DNA from 2 places in the Streptomyces sp. NPDC097981 genome. Region 2 is predicted to be linked to the other one. Evidence: riboswitches for the same ligand, from Rfam matches in the RefSeq annotation. Region 2 holds a riboswitch; the other holds the start of a gene.
The links. Region 2 has a riboswitch for S-adenosylmethionine ahead of ABTY04_RS22490 (aminotransferase class V-fold PLP-dependent enzyme). Riboswitches for the same ligand answer to the same signal wherever they lie in the genome.

Region 1: it holds a riboswitch for S-adenosylmethionine, as region 2 does, so the genes downstream of both, thrC (threonine synthase) here and ABTY04_RS22490 (aminotransferase class V-fold PLP-dependent enzyme) in region 2, are expected to answer to the same signal.

Annotation. Positions count from the first base shown of each region.
Region 1 is NZ_JBEORW010000024.1:35,655-44,614, reverse strand. Features, by position in the region: gene nagA (N-acetylglucosamine-6-phosphate deacetylase) at 1-338, opposite strand, end outside; gene ABTY04_RS23030 (ROK family protein) at 338-1,294, opposite strand; gene ABTY04_RS23025 (extracellular solute-binding protein) at 1,493-2,794, shown strand; gene ABTY04_RS23020 (DUF3263 domain-containing protein) at 2,877-3,113, shown strand; gene otsB (trehalose-phosphatase) at 3,215-4,063, shown strand; gene ABTY04_RS23010 (alpha,alpha-trehalose-phosphate synthase (UDP-forming)) at 4,117-5,601, opposite strand; gene ABTY04_RS23005 (glucosyl-3-phosphoglycerate synthase) at 5,647-6,678, opposite strand; SAM riboswitch class I at 6,874-7,023, shown strand; gene thrC (threonine synthase) at 7,041-8,315, shown strand; gene ABTY04_RS22995 (MoaD/ThiS family protein) at 8,348-8,626, shown strand.
Region 2 is NZ_JBEORW010000023.1:72,017-80,976, reverse strand. Features, by position in the region: gene ABTY04_RS22525 (L,D-transpeptidase) at 1-499, shown strand, start outside; gene ABTY04_RS22520 (DNA-binding transcriptional response regulator) at 585-986, opposite strand; gene ctaE (aa3-type cytochrome oxidase subunit III) at 1,186-1,806, shown strand; gene qcrC (cytochrome bc1 complex diheme cytochrome c subunit) at 1,883-2,692, shown strand; gene qcrA (cytochrome bc1 complex Rieske iron-sulfur subunit) at 2,689-3,747, shown strand; gene qcrB (cytochrome bc1 complex cytochrome b subunit) at 3,744-5,369, shown strand; gene trpD (anthranilate phosphoribosyltransferase) at 5,514-6,605, shown strand; SAM riboswitch class IV at 6,696-6,812, shown strand; gene ABTY04_RS22490 (aminotransferase class V-fold PLP-dependent enzyme) at 7,027-8,430, shown strand; gene ABTY04_RS22485 (Lrp/AsnC family transcriptional regulator) at 8,614-8,895, opposite strand; gene ABTY04_RS22480 (rhomboid family intramembrane serine protease) at 8,892-8,960, opposite strand, start outside.

The DNA of each region.
Region 1 (8,960 bases), on a different contig from region 2:
TCGGCGAGCAGCCCGGCGCGGCGGGCCAGTTCGTCCAGGTCGCCGGTGACGGTGGAGGCGACGAGCGTGGTGGTGCCGTGCTCGCGGTGGGTCCGTACGCCCCGGAGGACCTCCTCGGCGGTGCCGGAGGTGAAGGAGGCGCCGCCTCCGCCGTGGTTGTGCATGTCCACGAAGCCGGGGACGAGCCAGTGCCCGGACAGGTCGACGATCCGCGCGCCCTCACCGGCGCTGCCGGCGATGCGCTCGCCGTCGACGATGACGCGGCCGCCCGCCACGGTCCCGGTGGGCAGTACCACCCTGGCGCCGGAGAGAACGGTGCTGTGTGCGCTTCCGGACATCAGGCAGGTACCTCCGTGGCGAGTAGGTCCCAGGCGAGCAGCCCTGCGCCCAGGCATCCGGCGGTGTCCCCGAGGGCCGCCGGAACGATGTCGGGCAGCCGCTGGAACGTCACGCGCTCCTCGACGGCGGTCCGTAGTGGTGTGAACAAGGTTTCCCCGGCCTCGGCGAGCCCGCCACCGATGATCAGCGTGCGCGGGTCCAGCAGGGTGATCGCGGTGACCAGGCCGTCGGCGAGGGCGCCGACCGCGGCCAGCCACACGTCCAGGGCGCGCCGGTCGCCGGACCGGACGGCCTTGGCGCAGTCCGCGGCGTCCGCCTCCGGATCGCCGGAGGCGGACGCCCAGGCGCGGCTGACGGCGGACGCGGAGGCGAGGGTCTCCAGGCATCCGAACTGGCCGCAGCCGCAGGCCGGGCCCCCGGGGCGGACCACGATGTGCCCGATCTCGCCCGCGTAGCCGTGGGCACCGGCCTCGATGCGGCCGGCGATGCCGATGGCGCCGGCGATCCCGGTGCCGAGGGGGACGAACAGGAAGCGGTCGGCGCCCCGGCCGGCGCCGATGCGGCCTTCGGCGAGTCCGCCCGTGCGGACGTCGTGGCCCAGGGCCACCGGGAGGCCGCCGAGCCGTCTGCTGAGCAGCTCGCGCATCGGTACGTCGCGCCAGCCCAGGTTCGCCGCGTAGACGGCGATCCCGTTCTCGGCGTCGACGATGCCGGGGACGGCGACGCCGGCCGCGGAGGCGGCCACGCCGAAGCGTTCGCGGCCGAGCTCGGACAGCTCGGCGGCGAACTCCAGGATCGTCTCGACGACGGCGTCGGGGCCCCGGTCGCGGCCGGTGGCGCGGCGCGCTTCGTGGAGCAGGGTTCCTCCCCCGGCCACCGCTGGGTGGTGCCCCCTGGCGATGAGGGCGGCCTTCATCCCGGTGCCGCCCACATCGAGGGCGATGACGTGTTTCACGGGTTTCACAGGTGACAGTCTCGCGTGCTCGGCGGGGAAAGGTCTAGTCCATTGGTGGGGATTGTTGAGCTGCCATACAAATTCGGGACCTCGGTCGGGTCGCGAACCGGACACGCTGCGTTCCGGATGTGGACGAGCCGCCAAAGTGGTGTAGACCTTACGTTGATCGTACGTACAACAAGGGGTGGATCGAGAACTGTGAAGGGCCGTTACCTGAGCCTGGCCGCGACCGGCGCCGCGCTGAGCCTGACCGCCGTGGCCTTGACCGGCTGTGGAAGTGTGGGGAGCCTCACCGGGGACAACGAGGTGACCCTCCGGGTCGTGGCGGCCGACTACGGGGACAATCCGCAGAACTCCTCGACGGGCTACTGGAAGGACCTCGCGGCCGGCTTCGAGAAGGACCACCCCGGCGTCAAGGTCGAGGTCAGCGTCTACTCCTGGTCCGAGGTCGACGCCAAGGTCGCGGCGATGGTCAAGGCCGGCAAGGCCCCCGACATCGCGCAGATCGGCGCCTACGCCGACTACGCGGCCGACGGAAAGCTGTACACGGCGGAGGAGCTGCTCTCCGTCAAGACCGAGGCCGACTTCCTGGCGCCGCTCGCGGACGCCGGCAAGGTCAGGCGGGTCCAGTACGGCATGCCCTTCGTGGCCAGCACCCGCCTGCTCTTCTACAACGAGAAGCTGCTGTCGGACGCCGGCGTCATCGCGAAGGACGCCAAGGGCGGCTGGCAGCCGAAGAGCTGGGCCGACCTGGAGGCCGCGGCGAAGAAGCTCAAGTCCGCCGGCGTGCCGACCCCCTTCGCGCTGCCGCTGGGCCGCGAGGAGGCGCAGGCCGAATCGATGATGTGGATGCTCTCCGGCGGTGGCGGCTACACCGACAACGAGGAGGCGTACGCGATCGACTCGCCGGAGAACGTCAAGACCTTCGAGTTCCTGCGCGACAAGATGGTCGGCCAGGGGCTGACCGGGCCGGCGGAACCGGTGAAGACGGACCGTCAGGCCGCCTTCGACGCCTTCACCCGGGGCGAGGTCGGCATGCTCAACGGCCACCCCACGCTGCTGAAGCAGGCGGCGCAGAAGGGCGTGAAGTTCGGCATGGTGGCCATGCCGACCGCCGACGGCACCGAGCACCCGACGATGGGCGTCGCGGACTGGGTCATGGCCTTCAAGAACGGCCACCGCAAGGAGTCCGGGAAGTTCCTGGACTACCTGTACGAGGCGAAGAACGTGACGGCCTTCACCAACAAGTACGACCTGCTGCCGGTCACGACGAGCGGCTACCGGGCGATGGACTCCAGTACGGGCGCTGCGGCCCTGCAGCTGAAGACGTTCCTCCAGGCGCTGCCGAGCGCACGCCTCTACCCGGTCGGCAAGAAGTCCTGGGCCGGGGTGAGCGAGGACGTCAAGCAGAACATCGGCAAGAGCGTGCAGCCGGGCGGGCAGCCGGCGAAGGTCCTGGACGGCATCGCGGAGTCGGCACGCAAAGCGGACAGCCACTGAGCGGCGCGCCCCGGTGGGCCGTGGGCGCCCGCTCGGCTGCGGGCGCCCGGTGGCTGTCGGCGGGCGGCGTTAATCTGGCCGTATGACGGACGACGGGAGGCTGACGGCCACCGAGGCCGCGGTGCTCGCGTACGAGGGACGCACGTGGCCCGGGCCCGGAGCCAAGGAGCGGGCCATACGGGAGGGGCTGGGGATGACCCCGGTCCGCTACTACCAGCTGCTCAACGTGCTGATGGACGATCCACGGGCACTGGCCCACGCGCCCGGCACCGTCAACCGGCTCCGCCGCATCCGCGAGGCGCAGCGGGCCCGGCGCTGAAGGACCGGCGGCGCACCGGACACCGGCCGGAGGCGGACCGGCGCCCGCGGGTCTGCCGTGCGCCGTAGCCGTGGCCCGGCCGGGCCGTTAGGGTCGTCCGTATGGGGAGCCATCCGCACAGCCTGCCGATGCCCGTCACCGCTGCCGGACGTGAGGGACTCGAAGCCCTCCTCCGCACGCCCCACCGTTCCGTGGTCGCGCTCGACTTCGACGGCACCCTCGCCGACATCGTCCCGGACCCGGACCAGGCGCGGGCTCACCAGGGGGCCGTCGAGGCCCTGGCCGCCCTGGCCCCGCAGGTCGCCTCGGTGGCCGTGATCACCGGCCGCCCGGCGGGGGTCGCGGTCCGCCACGGGGGCTTCGCCGGGGTACCCGGCCTGGAACACCTGGTGGTCCTCGGCCACTACGGGGCCGAGCGCTGGGACGCCGTGACCGGCATAGTGCACGCGCCGGCCGAGCACCCCGGGGTCGCCGCCGTACGGGCGGAGCTGCCCGGGTTCCTGGACTCCATCGGCGCCTGGCGCGGCACCTGGATCGAGGAGAAGGGCCGGGCGCTGGCCGTGCACACCCGGCGCGCCGAGGACCCGGACGCGGCCTTCGCCGCGCTGCGCGAGCCGCTGGCCGAGCTGGCGGCGCGCCACGGGCTGATGGTGGAGCCCGGGCGGGCGGTGCTGGAGCTGCGGCCGCCGGGCATGGACAAGGGCATGGCCCTGACCGAGTACCTCGCGGAGACGGGGGCCGAGGCCGTCGTGTACGCGGGGGACGACCTCGGCGACCTCGCGGCGTACGCGGCGGTGGAGAAACTCCGGACCGACGGCATGCCGGGGCTGCTGGTGGCCAGCGGCTCCGCCGAGGTCCCCGAGCTCGCCGCCCGGTCCGACCTCGTCCTGAACGGCCCTGCCGAGGTCGTCGCCTTCCTGTCGGCCCTGGCCGACGCCGTCCGCGGCTGACGGGACCCTGCGCAGCGACTCAGGGGCGCAACTCACCGCCCCACCGTGCACACCTAGACGTCGCGCAGGGCGGCCAGCTGGGCCGTGAACCAGGCCGCCGGGGGGAGGGCCGTGGCCGCCGAGGCCAGCCGCTTCGTGCGCTCCGCGCGCTCATCGGCGGGCATCGACAACGCCGCGTGCAGGGCCTGCGCCGTCGCCGTGACGTCGTACGGGTTCACCGTCAGCGCGTCCTCGCGGAGCTCCCCGTACGCGCCCGCGCCGGTCGACAGCACCAGCACGCAGCCCGCGTCCGAGACGACCGGGATCTCCTTCGCCACCAGGTTCATCCCGTCCCGCACCGGGTTCACCAGCGCCACGTCCGCCAGCCGGTACGCCGCCAGCGACCGCGCGAAGTCGTCCTTCACCGACACCAGCACCGGCTGCCAGCCCGCCGTGCCGAACTCCTCGTTGATCTTTGCCGCCAGCTCCCGCACCGACTCCGTGTACGCCCGGTACACCGCCAGGTCCTGCCGGGAGGGATACGCCGAGGCCAGGTGGACCACCCGCCCCCGCCACTCGGGATGCACGGTCAGCAGCTCCCGGTACGCCAGCAGTCCCCGCAGGATGTTCTTCGACAGCTCGGTCCGGTCCACCCGGACGATCGTCTTCAGGCCGTCGACCTCCGTCCGCAGCGCCGCCAGCTTGTCGTCGACCTCCGGCCGGTGCGCCAGCGCCCGCAGCTCGTCCCCGTCCACGCCCAGCGGGAACACGGCCACGTCCGTCCGCCGGTGCTGCACCGGGCCCGTCGTCATCTTCTCGATGTACCGCGCGTCCTGCGGGCCCACCCCGGGCTCCGTCTTCGGCTCCGCGATGCCCCGCTCGTCGTCCAGCTGCGCCGCGGCCATGAAGCTGTGTGCCCACGCCCACGTGTGGAAGCCCACCACGTCCGCCCCGAGCATGCCCCACATCAGCTGCGCCCGGATGTCGTCGGGCAGCATGTCCAGGAACTCGCGCGAAGCCCACGGGGTGTGCGTGAAGTGGCTGATCTTGAGGTCCGGCCGCAGTTCCCGCAGCTCACCCGGGACCAGCGCCAGGTGGTAGTCCTGTACGAGCACTGCCGCGCCCTCGCCCGCCTCCTCCGCGAGCGCCAGCGCGAAGGCGTGGTTGTAGGCGACGTAGGACTGCCACTGCCGCCGGAACTCCGCGTCGAAGACCGGCTCGCGCGGGATGTCGTACAGGTGGTGGTGCGTGAACCAGAGCACCGAGTTCGCGATGCCGTTGTACGCGCCGTCGTACGTGGCGGGATCGATGTCCAGCATCCGGACACTGCCCCGGCTGCCGGGGGTGCCCCCGGGCTCGGAGACGCCCCGGCGGACCGCCTCGCGGTCCGCCTCCGACAGCGCCGCGCAGATCCACAGCGCATCCGGCTGCCGGGCGAGGGCGGTCGAGAGGCCGGAGACGAGACCGCCCCCGCCGCGCCGGGCGGTGAGGGTGCCGTCGTCGGCGAGGAGGTAGGAGAGGGGGCCGCGGTTCGCTGCAACGAGTACCTGGGAAGCCATGCGGCGAACCTAGCCCGGGGCCCGCTCCCCCAAACGTCAGTTCCCTCACGCCACCCGGCGGCCGGAGTACTCCTTGATCCCGGCCATGGGCGGCCGCTCCTCGGTGTCCACCGCGTACGTCCGCGGCACGAAACCGTCCGGCCCGCGCTCGAACTGCGTCAGCTCCGGCCGTACGGGGGGGTACCCCCAGCGGTGGCCGGGGGAGTGCCCGCGCGAGAGCCGCAGCTGCGCCGTCCGGTAGATGGCCGCGGCCATCCGGCCCAGGGCCTGGCCGTCCTGATGGCGGTGGAGCCGTACGCCGACGTCCACCTGGGCCAGCGCGTCCAGCCCGACGGTGTGCAGCGCGTCCACCAGCAGGCCCAGCTCGACGCCGTACCCGACGGGGAAGGGCAGTCGTTCCAGCAGGCTGCGGCGCACCGCGTACTCACCGCCGAGCGGCTGGACGAATCCGGCCAGCTGCGGCCAGTGCAGGTTGAGGAGCGGCCGGGCGACGAGCTCGGTGACCCGGCCCCCCTGGCCGTGGGTCTTGCCGAAGGCAAGCGGATCGGACCGGGTGCGGGAGGCGAGCCCATCGAATTCCGTCACGAGGGGGCGGTCGTACATCGCCTTGACGAACTGCACGTCCGGCTCGGTCAGCAGCGGGCCGACGATCCCGGACACGAAGGTGGACGAGAAGTCCCGCAGGTCCGCGTCCACGAAGCAGACGATGTCGCCTCCGGTCACCAGCAGCGAGCGCCACAGCACCTCGCCCTTGCCGTGCAGGGCCGGGATCCGCGGCAGGATGTCGTCGCGGTGCACCACGCGGGCGCCGGCCTTCGCGGCCACCTCGGCGGTCCGGTCGGTGGAGCCCGAGTCGACCACGACCAGTTCGTCGACCAGCGGCACCGGCAGCCCGTCGATCAGATCGCGCCGGATCACCTCGACGATGGCGCCGACCGTCTCCTCCTCGTCGAGCGCGGGCAGGACGACGCTGACCGTGGTGCCTGCCGCCCGCTTGGCGGAAAGCAGCCGGTCGAGCGGCCGGTCAGCCGCGGACCAGGAGCGGTCCGCAAACCAGCGCTCCACCTCTTCCAACACGTTCGGCACTCCCTGATCGGTCGTGGCTCCCCGGCGCTTTCGGCCGAAAAGCCATCCATCTCGCGGTTCGGACAGCTGTCTCAACCACCCGGACCTTCCGTTACAGTCTTGAACAACGCGAAGGACCGCCGCATGCCGGGGTCCCCGCGTACAAACGCCCGGACGCGCCATAGAGCGCGCGGCCCGGTGCCATACCGCTCATCCAGAGGGGCAGAGGGACACGGCCCGTTGAAGCCCCGGCAACCCTCCAGTCGGTTCTCGCGTTCGCTTGCGGCAGCGAGGTCCCCGGCTAGGGAAGGTGCCAATTCCGTCTCATGGCGAAGTGCGCCATGGGGAAGATGAGGAGAAAGGGCCTCGCCATCATGGCTGCACAGACTGTTGCCACCTCTGTCGATCTCGGACCTGCCACCGGCCTTTCCTGTCGTGAGTGCGGTACCCGCTTCGAGCTCGGACCCATCTTCGCCTGCGTCGAGTGCTTCGGTCCGCTGGAAGTCGCCTACGACCTTCCCACCGGTGACCCCGAAGCCCTGCGCGCCGCGATCGAGGCCGGCCCGAACAACATCTGGCGCTACGCCCCGCTGCTGCCCGTCCCCGTCGACGTGGCCTCCAAGCCCAGCCTGAACCCCGGCTTCACCAAGCTCGTCGACGCCCGGAACCTGGCCAAGGAGCTCGGCGTCACCGGCAAGCTGTACGTCAAGGACGACTCCGGCAACCCGACGCACTCCTTCAAGGACCGCGTCGTGGCCATCGCCGTCGAGGCCGCCCGCGCCTTCGGCTTCACGACCCTCTCCTGCTCCTCCACCGGCAACCTGGCCGGCGCCGTCGGCGCCGCGGCCGCCCGGGCCGGATTCCGCTCCTGCGTGTTCATCCCGCACGACCTGGAGCAGGGCAAGGTCGTCATGGCCGGTGTGTACGGCGGCGACCTGGTCGGCATCGAGGGCAACTACGACGACGTGAACCGCTTCTGCTCCGAGCTCATCGGCGACCCGCTGGGCGAGGGCTGGGGCTTCGTCAACGTCAACCTGCGCCCCTACTACGGCGAGGGTTCCAAGACCCTCGCGTACGAGATCTGCGAGCAGCTCGGCTGGCAGCTGCCCGACCAGCTCGTCATCCCCATCGCGTCCGGCTCGCAGCTGACGAAGATCGACAAGGGTCTGCAGGAGCTCATCAAGCTCGGCCTGGTCGAGGACAAGCCGTACAAGATCTTCGGCGCCCAGGCCGAGGGCTGCTCCCCGGTCTCGACCGCGTTCAAGGCCGGCCACGACGTGGTCCGCCCGCAGAAGCCGAACACCATCGCCAAGTCGCTCGCCATCGGCAACCCGGCCGACGGCCCGTACGTCCTGGACATCGCCCGCCGTACGGGCGGCTACGTCGAGGACGTCAACGACGAGCAGGTCGTCGAGGCCATCAAGATCCTCGCGCAGACCGAGGGCATCTTCGCCGAGACCGCGGGCGGCGTGACCGTCGGCGTGACGAAGAAGCTCATCGAGAACGGGCAGCTCGACCCGGCGCTGACCACGGTCGTCCTCAACACCGGCGACGGCCTCAAGACCCTGGAGGCGGTGGCCGCGGACAGCGGGCAGACCGCCACCATCCGCCCGAGCCTGGACGCGTTCCGCGCCGCCGGCCTGGCCTGATCTCCCCTGACACCCGGAAAGGCAGTAGCGCCATGAGCGTCAACGTCCGCATCCCCACCATCCTGCGCACCTACACCGGCGGCCAGGCCGAGGTCACCGCCGAGGGCTCGAAGCTCTCCGAGGTCATCGAGTCCCTGGAGAAGAACCACCCGGGCATCGGTGCGCGCGTCCTGGACGACCAGGGCAAGCTGCGCCGTTTCGTGAACGTCTACGTCAACGACGACGACGTGCGCTTCGAGGGCGGTCTGGACGCGGTGACGCCGGACGGCGCGGGCGTCTCGATCATTCCCGCCGTCGCGGGCGGCTGCTGACACGCGAAAGCACCAGAATTACCCCCTCCGGCAAAAGCGGAGGGGGTAATTCTGCTTGGTTGGGCGCGGTAGGGTTGGGGAAGTCCCCTCCGCTGTTCTTGCCTGCCGCATATGAGCGGGTCGCGTGATGGTTGACATTGAGTCAATGTGCGTGTGCGGTATGGGGCTTTGGCGAGATATGCCAGGTCCGAGTTGCCCGAGAATATGCCAACTTTTCACTCTATTTCAATGTATCCCCGTGTCCAGATTTCTCGTCGGATTGACCTGTTGCAGACAGCAGCGGTGCAGATACATTCAGCCCCGGTCGAGGCGTTCCGGCGCAAGTTCTGACCCG
Region 2 (8,960 bases):
CCACTACCTCACGTTCGAGCGCAACGGAGAAGTGATCAACACCATTCCGGTGACCACCGGAAAACCGGGCTACTCCACCCGCAACGGGGTCAAGGTGGTGCTCGGCAAGCAGTACTTCGTCCAGATGCGCGGCGACACCGTCGGCATCGGCGGCGATGAGTACTACAACCTGCCCGTCTACTACGCCGCCCGTGTCACCTGGAGCGGTGAATACGTCCACGCCGCGCCGTGGTCCGTCGACTCGCAGGGCGTGGAGAACATCAGCCACGGCTGCACCGGCATGAGCACGGGCAACGCCGCCTGGTTCTACGACAACATCTCCGAGGGCGACATCGTCAAGGTGATCAACAGCCTCGGCCACGAGATGGAGCCCTTCGGCAACGGCTTCGGCGACTGGAACCTGAACTGGAAGGAGTGGCGCGCCGGCAGCGCCCTCCTCAAGGGCACCCAGGAAGGCCACAGCCCGGTCGACCAGGCCCGCCTGCGCCCGCAGGTCTGATCCGGGGGTTCGCCGCCGGCGCGCGCGGAACCGTACGGTCCGCCGCGCGCCGGCCCCGGCACGGTCCGGCAGGCGAACCGGGACGCTAGGCGTCCAGCGACAGCCGGGAGCGCAGGAGGCCCGCCAGCGCGTCCGGGAACTCCACCGGGTCGACCGGAAGGGTCACCGCCGCGTCCGCGCGGCTCCAGGTGGCCAGCCAGGCGTCCTGCGGGCGCCCCATCAGCAGCAGTACCGGCGGGCATTGGAAGATCTCGTCCTTGATCTGCCGGCACACGCCCATGCCGCCGGCCGGAACCGCCTCGCCGTCCAGTACGCACACGTCGATCCCGCCCGCGTCCAGTTCGCTCAGGACGGCCGGGAGCGTGGCGCATTCCAGGAACTCGACCGGCGGCAGGTCCGCGGCAGGCCTGCGGCCGGCGGCCAGCCGCACCTGCTCCCGGGTGTTCGCGTCGTCGCTGTAGACCAGAACCCGTGCAGTCGACCGCATTTCGTTCCTCCACGGTGCCGTGAATCACGTTGATGTTGCGCGGGATGCTACTCCGTCCGACCCGGTGTCAACATCGGTTCGAACAGCCTCGCCGATGAACCCGCGGGCGTCGGTCTGATGGGCCGTTCGGGCCTTGCACACGCCTCTGACACTCCGAACGGCACCCCCCGGGGTGAGGGCGGGATAAGCGACCGACATAATGTCGGTCGTGGCGACAGCAACGACAGTAGATACCGGGCACGCGCACCCGACGGTCAACCGGCCGAACCTCGTCAGCGTCGGAACCATCATCTGGTTGAGTTCCGAGCTGATGTTCTTCGCGGCCCTCTTCGCGATGTACTTCACCCTGCGATCCGTGACAGGTGCCGAGTACTGGGCAGAGCAGGCTTCGGCCTTGAATCTGCCCTTCTCGGCGACGAACACGACGATCCTGGTGCTTTCCTCCCTCACCTGCCAGCTCGGCGTATTCGCCGCAGAGCGCGGTGACGTGAAGAAGCTCCGGACGTGGTTCGTGATCACGTTCGTCATGGGTGCGATCTTCATTGGCGGCCAGGTGTTCGAGTACACCGAGCTGGTCAAGCACGAGGGCATGTCTCTCAAGTCAGGCCCGTACGGCTCGGTGTTCTACCTGACCACCGGCTTCCACGGTCTGCACGTGACGGGCGGTCTCATCGCCTTCCTGCTGGTCCTCGGCCGGACGTACGCGGCCAAGAGGTTCACCCACGAACAGGCCACGTCGGCCATCGTCGTGTCCTACTACTGGCACTTCGTCGATGTCGTCTGGATCGGCCTCTTCGCGACGATCTACCTGATCAAGTAGCGAACACGTCACCGGGTCCGACCCGGCACTCCATCCAGAAACACCGACGCAGAAGATCCTGACACCGGGGTAATCCGTGAAAAAGCTCTCCGCACGACGACGCCATCCGCTGGCCGCGGTCGTCGTTCTACTCCTCGCGCTGGCGGCCACTGGGGGGCTGTACGCCGCCTTTGCCCCTGCGGGCAAGGCGCAGGCCGATGAAACCGCCCAGTCCCTCGCCATCGAGGAGGGCAAGAAGCTCTACGCCGTGGGCTGCGCAAGCTGCCACGGTACCGGCGGTCAGGGTTCCACTGACGGCCCCAGCCTGGTCGGCGTCGGCTCCGCGGCCGTCGACTTCCAGGTGAGCACGGGCCGTATGCCCGCTCAGCAGCCCGGCGCCCAGGTGCCGAAGAAGCCGGTCGTCTACTCCCAGGCGCAGATCGACCAGCTGGCCGCGTACATCGGCTCCCTCGGTGCCGGCCCGATCGCGCCGACCGAGAAGCAGTACGACCCGGCGGGCGCCGACATCGCCAGGGGTGGTGAGCTCTTCCGCAACAACTGCGCGCAGTGCCACAACTTCACCGGCGAAGGCGGCGCGCTGACGAACGGCAAGTACGCCCCCAACCTTGAGGGCGTCGAGCCGAAGCACATCTACGAGGCCATGCTCACCGGCCCGCAGAACATGCCCTCCTTCCCGGACAGCACCATGCCGACGAAGGAGAAGAAGGACATCATCGCGTACATCCAGCACGTGAACGGCGAGAAGTCGGTCAGCCCTGGCGGCCTGAAGCTCGGTGGCCTCGGCCCCGTCTCCGAAGGTCTGTTCGGCTGGATCTTCGGCCTGGGTGCGCTGATCGCTGTCGCCGTCTGGGTCGCGGCCCACACCGCTAAGGCCAAGAAGTCATGAGTAGCCAAGACATTCCCGAAGAGAAGCACCTGCCGAGCGAGCAGGGCGACGCGCACCACGGTGGCGTAACCGTCGCGGACAACCCGTTCGCAGACCCGGGCCTGCCGGTCCACAAGCCCCGTATCCAGGACATCGACGAGCAGGCCGCGAAGCGCTCCGAGCGCACCGTGGCGATGCTGTTCACGCTGTCGATGCTGGCCACGATCGGCTTCATCGTCTCGTACGTGGCCATCCCGGTCGACAAGATCGTCTACATCTTCCCGATCGGGAAGGTGAGCGCGCTCAACTTCGCCCTGGGTCTGACCCTGGGCACGGCGCTCTTCTGCATCGGCGCGGGCGCGGTCCACTGGGCCCGCACCCTGATGTCCGACGTCGAGGTCGCCGACGAGCGCCACGCGATCGCGGCGCCGGAAGAGGTCAAGGCCAAGGTCAAGCAGGACTTCGCCGACGGTGCGAACGAGTCCGGCATCGCCCGCCGCCCGCTGATCCGCAACACCATGCTCGGCGCGCTGGCCATGCTGCCGCTGTCCGCCGTCATGATCCTGCGCGACCTGGGCCCGCTGCCCGAGGAGAAGCTGCGCAAGACCCTGTGGGCCAAGGGCAAGCTGCTCATCAACCAGAACACGATGGAGCCGCTGCGTCCCGAGGACGTCCAGGTCGGTTCGCTGACCTTCGCCATGCCCGAGGGCCTGGAGGAGGAGCAGCACGACTTCCAGACGCAGATCGCCAAGGCCGCCCTGATGATCGTCCGGATCAAGCCGGAGGACATCAAGGACAAGCAGGAACTCGAGTGGTCCCACGAGGGCATCGTGGCCTACTCGAAGATCTGCACCCACGTCGGCTGCCCGATCAGCCTGTACGAGCAGCAGACGCACCACGTGCTCTGCCCGTGCCACCAGTCCACCTTCGACCTCTCCGACGGCGCCCGTGTCATCTTCGGCCCGGCCGGTCACGCACTTCCGCAGCTGCGGATCGGCGTGAATGGTGAAGGCTTCCTCGAAGCGCTCGGCGACTTCGAAGAGCCCGTCGGTCCTGCATTCTGGGAGCGCGGATGAGCACTGCCACCGATTCGAAGCGCAAAGCGCCCGCCGGCGAGCGCGTAGCCGACTGGGCCGACGGCCGCCTGGGCATCTACAGCCTGGCCAAGGCCAACATGCGCAAGATCTTCCCGGACCACTGGTCCTTCATGCTGGGTGAGATCTGCCTCTACAGCTTCATCATCATCATCCTCACGGGTGTGTACCTGACGCTGTTCTTCCACCCGAGCATGAACGAGGTCGTGTACCACGGCTCGTACGTGCCGATGCAGGGCGTCCAGATGTCCGAGGCCTTCGCCTCGACGCTGGACATCAGCTTCGACGTCCGCGGCGGTCTGCTCATCCGGCAGATCCACCACTGGGCGGCCCTGATCTTCGTCGCGGGCATGGTCGTGCACATGATGCGCGTCTTCTTCACCGGCGCGTTCCGCAAGCCGCGCGAGGTCAACTGGATCTTCGGCTTCCTGCTGCTGGTCCTCGGCATGTTCACCGGCTTCACCGGTTACTCCCTGCCGGACGACCTGCTCTCGGGCACCGGTGTCCGGTTCATGGAGGGCGCGATCCTGTCCATGCCGGTCATCGGCACGTACCTGTCGTTCTTCCTCTTCGGCGGCGAGTTCCCCGGCGGCGACTTCGTCTCGCGGTTCTACTCGATCCACATCCTGCTGCTGCCCGGCATCATGATGGGCCTGCTGGTGGCCCACCTGATCCTGGTCTTCTACCACAAGCACACCCAGTTCGCGGGTCCCGGCAAGACGAACAACAACGTCGTCGGCATGCCGCTGCTGCCGGTCTACATGGCCAAGGCCGGAGGCTTCTTCTTCCTGGTCTTCGGTGTCATCGCGGCCATCGCGGCGATCGCCTCGATCAACCCGATCTGGGCGATCGGCCCGTACCGCCCGGACCACGTGTCCACCGGTGCGCAGCCCGACTGGTACATGGGTATGCCGGAAGGCCTGATCCGTGCCATGCCCGGCTGGGAGATCAACCTGTGGGGCCACACCCTCGTCCTGGGTGTGTTCATCCCCCTGATGCTCTTCCCGCTGGTGCTGGGTTCGATCGCCGTCTGGCCGTTCATCGAGTCCTGGGTCACCGGGGACAAGCGCGAGCACCACATCCTGGACCGCCCGCGCAACGTCCCGACCCGTACGGCCTTCGGTGTCGCCTGGATCGCGGAGTACATCGTGCTCCTGATCGGCGGTGGAAACGACATGTTCGCGCAGTACTTCCACCTCTCGATCAACAACATCACGTGGTTCGTCCGGATCGGCTTCTTCGTCGTCCCGGTCCTCGCGTTCATCGTCGCCAAGCGCATCTGCCTCGGCCTGCAGCGCCGGGACCACGACAAGGTGCTGCACGGTCGCGAGACCGGCATCATCAAGCGTCTGCCGCACGGTGAATTCGTCGAGGTCCACGAGCCGCTCTCGCAGGGCCAGCTGCACAAGCTCACCGCGCACGAGCAGTACAAGCCGATCGAGATCGGCCCGACGGTCGACGAGAACGGTGTCGAGCGCAAGGTCGGCAGCATGGAGAAGCTCCGCGCGAAGCTCAGCAAGGGCTTCTACGCCGAGAACAACCAGATTCCGAAGCCCACGGTGGAGGAGTACAAGGAGATCCAGAGCGGCCACGGCCACCACTGATCCCGCTTGAGGGGCTGATTTCGGTCAGTCCTGGTGTCGCCACGGCGAGAGCCCCGTCCAGGGTCTGGACGGGGCTCTTTGCCGTCCGCCCCGGCTGGATAGGGTGGAGTCCTCAGTGCTTGCCGACGGATCCAGGAGCAGACCATGAGCGGTCAGAGTCCGGCTGACGCCGGTGGGGTGCCGGCCCTCCCCCAGACTCCGTCCGGGGTTACCCCCACTTGGCCGGGCGTTCTCGACACCCTGCTGACCGGCCAGGACCTGCGCGCCGACGAGACCGGCTGGGCCATGGACCGGATCATGCGCGGGGAGGCCACCGACGCCCAGATCGCCGGCTTCCTGGTGGCGCTGCGGGCCAAGGGGGAGACGGTGGCGGAGATCAACGGCATCGTCCGCGCCATGTACGGCCACGCCAACCTCATCGAGGTCCCGGGGCGGACGGTGGACATCGTCGGCACCGGCGGCGACGGGGCCAAAACGGTGAACATCTCGACGATGTCGTCGATCGTGGTGGCCGGTACGGGCGCCAAGGTGGTCAAGCACGGCAACCGGGCCGCGTCCTCCGCCAGCGGCTCCTCGGACGTGCTGGAGAAGCTCGGCGTCAACCTGGACCTCACCCCGGCACGGGTGGTCGAGGTCGCGGAGCAGGCCGGCATCACCTTCTGCTTCGCCGTGAAGTTCCACCCGGCGCTGCGGCACGTGGCGGCGGCCCGCAGGGAGCTGGGCATCCGCACGGCCTTCAACTTCATCGGCCCGCTGACCAACCCGGCCCGGGTCCGGTCCCAGGCGACCGGTGTCGCCGACCCGCGGGTGGCCCCCATCGTGGCGGGCGTGCTGGCGGAACGCGGCTCCTCGGCGCTGGTGTTCCGCGGCGACGACGGCCTGGACGAGCTGACGACCACCGCCACCTCCCGGGTGTGGTGGGTCCGCGACGGCCGGGTGGACGAGCAGCCGTTCGACCCGCGTGACGTGGGCATCCCGCTGGTCGACGTCTCGGAGCTGCGCGGCGCGGACGCCTCGTACAACGCGGACGTCGCCCGCCGCCTGCTGGCCGGCGAGACCGGCCCGGTCCGCGACGCGGTCCTGCTGAACTCGGCGGCGGCCCTGGTGGCCCTGGACCCGGGCACCGGGTCCCTGGAGGACCAGATCCGCGCGGCCATCGCCCGGGCGGCCGAGGCCATCGACTCGGGCGCTGCCCGGGCGGCCCTGGAGCGCTGGGTGGCGGCCAGCAACGCGTAACGAGCGAGAACGGCGTGAAAGAGGTGGCCCCGGTCCAGTATGCGGACCGGGGTCTTGCGCGTGCGGGATCTTGTGGCAGGATGCTGGCCAGGTCACGAGTGACAGCGTTTTGGCCCCGGCTTGCTGTCCGGCAACCCTCCTTCCGTGGCGGGGTGCCCCGGGTGATGACCGGGCCGTAGGCACACATGCCCACGGCAAGCGCGGATCCCTCGACACCAGGGGTCCTGGTCTCTCGAGGAGCTTTCCGTGAGCAAGCGAATGCGATAGGGCGACTCCGCCCCTTCTTCACCCTCCGTGCGGCCTCCATGGGCTGCGCGTCGAGGCAACTCCCGTACCGCCGGCACAGGTGCATCCGCGCACCCGTGCACCCGCGTGCGGGCCGTCCGAAGCCATTCAGCCTGTCCTGCCGGGAGAATCCGCCATGTCCACGTACCCGAACGCCGTCGCCCCCGCCGCCGTGACCGCCCCCGCCGGCCCCGCCTGTGCCGAGCCGCTGCCGGTCCTCGGCCGGGACGTCACCGTTCCGCTCGTCACCGGCGGCGAGGTCACCTACGCGGCCCTCGACTACGCGGCCAGCGCCCCGGCGCTCCAGCGGGTCTGGGACGACGTCGCCGCATACGCCCCGTACTACGGCAGCGTGCACCGCGGCGCCGGGTACCTCTCGCAACTGTCCACCGACCTGTTCGAGCAGAGCCGGGCCACCGTCGCCGGGTTCCTCGGCTGCCGCCCCGCCGACCAGGTCGTCTTCACCCGGTCCACCACCGACTCGCTGAACCTGCTCGCCGCCGTGCTCCCGGCCGGCTGCCAGGTCTTCGTCTTCGAGACGGAGCACCACGCCTCGCTGCTGCCGTGGGGCGACGCGCAGGTCACGTACCTCAACGCCCCGCGGACCCCGGCCCAGGCCGTCGAGACCCTGGAGCGGGCACTGGCCGGCCGCACTGTAACGATCGGAGGGGGCCACGGCCCGGCCCTGGTCTGCGTCACCGGCGCGTCCAACGTCACCGGTGAGCTGTGGCCGGTGAAGGAGCTCGCCGCCGCCGCGCACGCCCACGGCGCGCGGATCGTGCTGGACGCCGCCCAGCTGGCCCCGCACCACCCCGTCTCCGTGCAGGAGCTGGACGTGGACTGGGTGGCGTTCTCCGGGCACAAGCTGTACGCGCCGTTCGGCTCGGGCGTGCTGGCCGGCCGCGCGGACTGGCTCCAGGAGGCGGAGCCGTACCTGGCCGGCGGCGGCGCCTCGCGGAAGGTCGCCCGCCGCGAGGACGGCGGCGTCGACGTCGAGTGGCACACCACGGCAGCCCGCCACGAGGCCGGCTCCCCGAACGTCATCGGCGTGTACTCGATCGCCTCCGCCTGCCGAGCGCTGGACGAGGCCGGCTTCGAGAACCTCGTCGCCCGCGAGCGGCACCTCATCGCGAAGGTCCGCGAGGGCCTGGCGCAGGTCCCGCAGGTCCGCGTCCTGTCCCTGTTCGGGGACGACGCCCCGAGGGTCGGCGTCATCTCGTTCGTGGTGGACGGCTGGAACAGTTCGCACTTCGCGTCCGCGCTGTCGGCCGAGTACGGGATCGGCGTGCGCGACGGCCTGTTCTGCGCCCACCCGCTGGTCCGCACCCTGCTCGGCAGCGAGCCGCAGGCCCAGGGCGAATGCGGGGCCCCGGAGGCGGCGCCGGGGGAGCGCTCGCTGAACGCGATCCGCGTCAGCTTCGGGGCCGGTACCCCCGACGAGCACGTCGACCGCTTCGTCCGGGCGGTGAAGGAACTCGTCACGGACGGAGCGAAGTGGCAGTACCGCACGGAGGAGGGCCGCTGCGTTCCGGCGGTCTAGCCCCGGGGGCTCCGCCCCCGGACCCCCGCGCCTCAAACGCCGGCGAGGCTGGAATTCAGGCTCGCCGGCGTTTGAGGCGCGGGCGCGGTGGCGCCGTGTTTGCAGCCGCGCCCGGCGCTTGAGGGCGGGAACGGTGGAAGGGCGGGTAGGGGGCAGCCCCGCGCAGCGGCGTACCCGGCAGGGCTACGCGTCGAGGCCGATGGCGAAGGCGGCTTCCAGGTCGTGCTGGGAGTAGGTGCGGAACGCGACGTGCGTGTCCGTCGCCTCCACGCCCGGGATCTTGCTGATGCGGCCCGGGATGATGTCCGCCAGGTTCTCGTGGCGGGGCACGCGCACCAGGGCGATCAGGTCGTAGGTCCCCGTCACGGAGTAGACCTCGCTGACGTTGTCCAGCGCGGCGATGGACTCGGCGATCTCGGGGATGCGGTCCACGCTGGTCTTGATGAGCACGATCGCGGTGATCACGGTTGGCTGTCTCCCTCGGTGGCCGTCGCTGGTCGCCTCACTCTAGTCCCACGCCGATAGCGCAC